2 regions of the Bacillus sp. Bwzl_19 genome follow, and region 2 is predicted to be linked to the other one. Evidence: predicted binding sites of a transcription regulator. Region 2 holds the regulator's gene; the other holds the start of a gene.
The links. The regulator LexA, encoded in region 2, represses DNA repair genes until DNA is damaged. The targets are predictions, from matches to a motif close to CGAACATATGTTCG.

Region 1 (3,171 bases), on a different replicon from region 2:
TAATATCGTACATGCGGTCAGCCAAGATGGGAAATAGCGCTTCTAACTGTTCTGCGGGCAGCTTGTCGTCCGTCTTATGCTGTCTGGAAAAAACACGGCCTTGATGAAGCTTGACACGCTCGATTTCGATGCCCATTACTGGGAATGTCTTTGTGCTCTCTTTGAGGCCGTATTCTAAAGCCGGCACAATGAGCGAGGCGAATAACGGGCTCACGGGGCCTTCTATATTGGACTCCATATTAAGCCAAAAATCTTTCTGATCCCGGGGCGTCATGATAAATTCCCGTTCTTCGTCCGACGCTTTCTGATCCTGCACGATCGTTGTAATCGGTCTGGCCTGAAGCAGATACAGCTTATTTTCGGCAAATCCGAATTCAAGATCCACGGGATAACCGTACAGTTCTTCTGTCTTGATCGTCAGCATGGCAAGCTCTTTGATATTCTCATCATCAAGGCAGAAGCGGTTTCTCATGTCAGCGGACGTCTCTTTTTCCGTCACGCCTTCCTCTTGAGAAACGATATATATTTCTTTTAAGCCGATTTCTTTGTCAATCTGAAATGTGCCTTTATTGACGATAAATGTGTCGGGCGTCACGCTGCCGGAAACGATTGCTTCTCCGAGGCCGTAGCTCGCGCTGATCATCAGTTCTCCGTCATCGTGTGTGACCGGGTTGCGGCTGAAAATGACCCCCGAAACCTCAGAATTGATCAGCCCTTGCACGACAACACCCATTAACGGCTCTGCGGTATCGTTGTTCATTTTCTCTTTATAGCCGCTGACCCGCGCCGAGAAGAAGGAAGCCCAGCATTCTTTCACTTTTCCTAGAAACTCTTCTTCTGTTTTGATATTTAAATAGGTTTCGTACTGGCCCGCGAAAGAAGCGCCTTCAAGATCTTCGGACGCGGATGAGGAACGTACGGCGACAGAGGCGTATGATTCTCTCAATTCATAAAATGACGCGGCCAGCTCATCTCGGAGCTCTTTTGAAAACGTGCCGTTCATAATGGCGCGCTCCATATGTGCGTCTGCTGCTTGAAGCCGGTTGTCTTCTATAAAACGTGTCAGAGCGTTCGTCTGAATGACAAAACCGTCGGGAACGGGCAGGCCGTTTTTCGTCAGTTTAATCAGGTTCATTCCTTTTGCTCCCGCTGAGCGGCTTGATTCTTCCGCTTTTTGAAATCGTACTGAATACATGAGTGATGCCCCCTTTTTTCTTCATCCAAGAAAATGATAGTGAACACTATCATTACATTGTAAAGAGGGAGGAAGAAACTGTCAAAGACACAAAGACCTAATCGTTCTCCGCCTTTCGGCTGAAGAAAGGCAATTTGATTCATTTTGTTAACGGTTCAATGGATTTACTTTTACATTTTTTCTGACAGATGATTGAAGAATGGTGAAAAAGGGTATTGTGATAGCAGGGGAACGATTGTCCGATTCTTCATTTTTTACTATAATCAGATGAGATGAAGAATTCCCGAGGAGGGTTTTTGTGATTACAAAAGCCGTTTTTGCATTATGTTTCCCTTTTATGCTGGTCGTCCTTTTTACGAGGGTCACTTTTAACCACTATGTGGCGATCGCTCTCACAGCCGCGCTGCTTTTCGCATCCTATTTAAAAGGCTACACCGAAACGTATTTTATCGTTGGATTGGATGTCGTCTCTCTGGTAGCCGGCGGGCTGTACATGGCTAAAAAAGAAGCAGACAAAAAGAAAGACAATGCCTGACATGGTGAATATGAAATAGAATGCCTGCTTTTACGCCATAAAAGCAGGTTTTTTATACAAAAATTGACTTGGTAAAAATAAACCATCGAACTTTAGTTCGTATTTTTAGTGATTTTGCCCGTCATTGTGTTACTATATCAATAGGAAGATTTCGTAAAGAAACGGAGGCTTTTTTGTGAAAGATCGTTTTGAGTTAGTCTCGAAATATCAGCCCCAGGGAGATCAGCCGCAAGCGATTGAGAAGCTTGTCAAAGGCATACAGGAAGGCAGAAAACACCAGACTCTCCTGGGCGCGACAGGGACGGGCAAAACCTTTACCGTGTCCAATTTGATTAAAGAAGTCAACAAGCCGACACTGGTCATTGCCCATAACAAAACCCTTGCCGGACAGCTGTACAGCGAGTTTAAGGAGTTTTTTCCGAACAACGCTGTCGAATACTTTGTCAGCTACTACGATTACTATCAGCCGGAGGCGTATGTGCCTCAGACGGATACATTTATAGAGAAAGACGCAAGCATTAACGATGAAATTGATAAACTGAGACACTCCGCCACATCCTCTCTGTTTGAACGGAGAGATGTCATTATTATCGCGAGTGTATCATGCATATACGGTCTCGGTTCGCCTGAAGAATACCGGGAAATGGTCGTGTCGCTCAGACCGGAAATGGAGATTGAGCGAAATGAGCTGCTGAGAAAGCTTGTGGATATCCAGTATGCCCGCAATGATATCGACTTTCAGCGGGGGACGTTCCGCGTGCGCGGAGACGTTGTGGAAATCTTCCCGGCTTCCCGTGACGAACATTGTATCAGAGTGGAATTTTTCGGTGATGAAATTGAGCGGATCAGAGAGGTTGACGCTTTGACCGGAGAAATTCTCGGCGACCGCGATCATGTCGCGATTTTCCCGGCTTCCCACTTCGTCACACGGGCGGAAAAGATGGAAAAAGCGATTCTGAATATTGAACAGGAGCTTGAGGAGCGCTTAAAAGTCATGCGCGAAAACGGCAAGCTTCTGGAAGCCCAGCGCCTTGAGCAGCGTACGAGATATGATCTTGAAATGATGCGGGAAATGGGTTTCTGCTCGGGGATCGAGAACTATTCAAGACACTTGACGCTCCGTCCTCCGGGCTCCACGCCGTATACGCTGCTTGATTATTTTCCGGATGATTTTATGATTGTCGTTGATGAATCACACGTGACGATTCCGCAGGTGCGCGGCATGTTCAACGGTGACCAGGCAAGAAAACAGGTGCTTGTCGATCACGGGTTCCGCCTGCCGTCAGCGCTTGACAACCGTCCGCTTCGATTCGAGGAATTTGAAAAGCACATGCACAATATCGTGTACGTCTCTGCTACCCCGGGACCGTATGAAATTGAGCATACGCCGGAAATGATCGAGCAGATCATCAGGCCGACGGGACTTCTCGATCCTCTCATT
Region 2 (3,171 bases):
GGTATATTGTGGTTATAAAGTATGCGATTTCTTAAAATATGGATAGACGTCATTGTGTTCACGAGTTAAAATATGTAAAAAAAGGGGGATGCAAATTGAAAAGGTGCTGGATATGTATTGCTGTTTTTTTATTATGTTTTTGCGGAATACACTCAGCCAAAGCGGCTACCACTGAATTCGGATCAAAAACGAGCTTCACACTAGCGGGAAATGCAAAAGAGTTTTATATTGAAAATCCGGGGACTGTATCAGCTGACGATTACTTTTTAGGATACAAGTTCACCATTATGAACAACTCTTCATGCGGTTTAAACATGAAACTCCAGCGGATGGCGCTGAACGGAAATTTTTATACATTAAGTTCTAAAAGCTACAGCGGCAGCTGGTTAAATCTCAGTGCGCAGGATAAAAAATCAATTGACCCGTATCACAAATACAGGATTTTGATTGAAAGCTCTTCAAACATCTGTGAACCTGTCTATATTAAAGGGTTATACGGCGTAGAATATTATCATTTTGATTAAAAATTGATACCCGCTAAAAAGCAGCGGGATTTTTTACGCGTAATCAAAACACGTTGTACCATGTACTAAATATTCATATATAAATTTGATTTCCCGCCCCAAGTAAAGATGACATAAACAAATTCAGCCCGAACATCTATACAAAGTTGAAAATTATACAAAAAGTTTCTTTAGGGAAACATTATTTGTTGACTTCAAAAGTCAGATGTCGGATAATAAGAATGTAAGCATGATGTAAGTTTTTCCTCCTTAGCGGGTTCGTTTCTAAGCCAGGGCGAACCTGCTCTTTTTTATGCAAAAGAAAAACCCCTATGTGAGGGGTTTTACGATAAAAAAAGTTTAATAGAATTAATGGACGGCTCTGAATACGCCGATGACTTTCCCTAAAATGCTTACGTTTTGCAGGATAATCGGTTCCATCGTCGGATTTTCCGGCTGCAGCCGCACATAATTGTCCTCTTTATAGAAGCGCTTGACCGTCGCTTCATCATCTTCGGTCATAGCCACCACGATTTCCCCGTTATTAGCCGTGTTCTGCTGTTTGACAATGACGTAATCTTTGTCAAAAATGCCGGCGTCAATCATACTTTCTCCCATGATTTCTAACATAAATACATGTTCGCCCGGAGGAACCATCCGGTCAGGAAGCGGAAAATACTCATCGATATTTTCAACAGCCGTAATCGGAATACCCGCCGTCACTTTCCCGATTACCGGAACATTTACGACCTGGCTTTTCGGAATTTGGACTTCTTCTTCATCCAATACCTCAATTGCCCTTGGTTTAGTAGGGTCCCGTCTGATCAGGCCTTTTGTCTCAAGCCGTGCCAAATGTCCGTGCACGGTTGAACTGGAAGCCAGTCCTACTGCTTCTCCTATCTCTCTTACAGAAGGCGGATATCCTTTTGTTTTTACCTCTTCTTTAATAAAACGCAGGATATCAAGCTGCCTTTTTGATAGCTTCGTCATATTTCGCACCTCAAAACGTCGATTTTAAGTAGATTATAGCATGATTTTCCTGACAGTACAAACATAGGTTCGAAAAAAACGATTGACAGAAACATTTGTTCGTATATACTGAAAGATATAAAAAGCGAACAAACATTCTTATCGGAGGTTGTATAAATGGCGAAGGAATCTATCATATTTGTCGGACTGTTTACTGCGATTTTAAGTGCCGCTATTTTACTTGTTTCATGCGCGGGGAATGATCAGACGCTCAGCCAATATGTTAAAATAAAGGTTCAGGACGGCGATACTCTCTGGTCACTTGCGGATCATGTAGCAGAAAAGAAAAATATTAATAAAGAAGATTTCATTGAGTGGGTGACGGAGAATAATCATCTTCAAACTGCTGATATAAAGCCCGGAGACGAACTTATTCTTCCGGTTAAGAAGAAGCATCCGGCCGTATATCAGCTGGCCATTGTTAATTAGAGAGGAAAGAGAGAAATGAAGGCGATCATTTATGCCAGGGTTAGCACAAACAAAGAACAGCAGCAAACGTCTTTAAAAAGACAGGAAGAGGAGCTTAGGGAGATCGCTGCGGCAAACGGCATGGAAGTCGTAAAAGTCATTTCTGAGAAAGCAAGCGGTTACGAAATGGACCGCGACGGAGTATTTGAAATGCTTGATGATATTAAAAAATCACATATTGACGCGATATTGGTGCAGGACGAAACAAGGCTGGGAAGAGGAAACGCCAAGATCGCGCTTTTGCATTGTATTTACAGGGAAAACGTAAAAATATATACGATGGCTCATAAGGGTGAGCTGGAGCTTTCCGAAGCTGATACGATGGTACTCGAAATCGTCAGTATTGTTGAGGAGTATCAAAGAAAAATTCACAATATGAAGATCCGGCGGGGAATGAAAAGAGCCGTAAAAAACGGCTATAAACCTGAACGGAATCTGAAAAACAGGCATGAAAACAGCGGTAAAGAAAAAAAAGAGGTTCCGGTTTCGGAAATTATCAGACTGAGAGCCAACAAGCTCACCTTTGCAGAAATCGCAGCCACCTTAAGAGGATTTGGATATGATGTGTCCAAAGCCACGGTTCACCGGCGTTTTCAGGAATATACCGCAGACAGCGAAGGCAGCTGACGTGCATCAGTTGTAAAAACGACTACGTTTTAGTAGTATATAATCAACACGCACCAAAGGAGCTTATTATGATTTCTAAAGAAAAAATCGCGAGAATAAACGAATTGGCTCAAAAAGCTAAATCAAACACGATAACTGATGAGGAAAAAGCCGAACAGCAAAAGCTTCGCCAGGAGTATTTGAAAGGATTCCGCTCCTCAATGAAAAATACGCTTAAGAGCGTAAAAGTTATTGATCCGGAAGGTAATGATGTCACTCCTGAAAAATTAAAAAGGGAACAACAGAAAAATAATCTTCATTAAACAGAAAGAATACGGCAATACGTATTCTTTTTTCGTATATACTAATATCAGACTGTGCTTTACGACAATTTTCAACAAGTTTATCTCAAATTTAAGCTGAAAGAGTTGAGAAAAAGTCAGCATCGCTTTATGATGAAAAGGTACAACAATAAGGAAGGGGATTATAATGGATACAATTGAAAAGAAATCAGTTGCCACCATACGTACACTGTCTATAGACGCAATTGAAAAAGCTAATTCCG

Region 1: the regulator LexA is predicted to act here: its motif matches at 1,817-1,830, upstream of uvrB (excinuclease ABC subunit UvrB).

The regions. Positions count from the first base shown of each region.
Region 1 is NZ_CM142729.1:3,141,334-3,144,504, reverse strand. It holds gene ACW5MY_RS16735 (PEP/pyruvate-binding domain-containing protein) at 1-1,195, opposite strand, end outside; gene ACW5MY_RS16730 (CsbA family protein) at 1,494-1,730, shown strand; gene uvrB (excinuclease ABC subunit UvrB) at 1,906-3,171, shown strand, end outside.
Region 2 is NZ_JBUBKZ010000002.1:54,148-57,318, reverse strand. It holds gene ACW5MY_RS19820 (hypothetical protein) at 96-524, shown strand; gene lexA (transcriptional repressor LexA) at 873-1,493, opposite strand; gene yneA (cell division suppressor protein YneA) at 1,650-1,961, shown strand; gene ACW5MY_RS19805 (YneB family resolvase-like protein) at 1,977-2,627, shown strand; gene ACW5MY_RS19800 (DUF896 domain-containing protein) at 2,696-2,929, shown strand; gene tkt (transketolase) at 3,096-3,171, shown strand, end outside.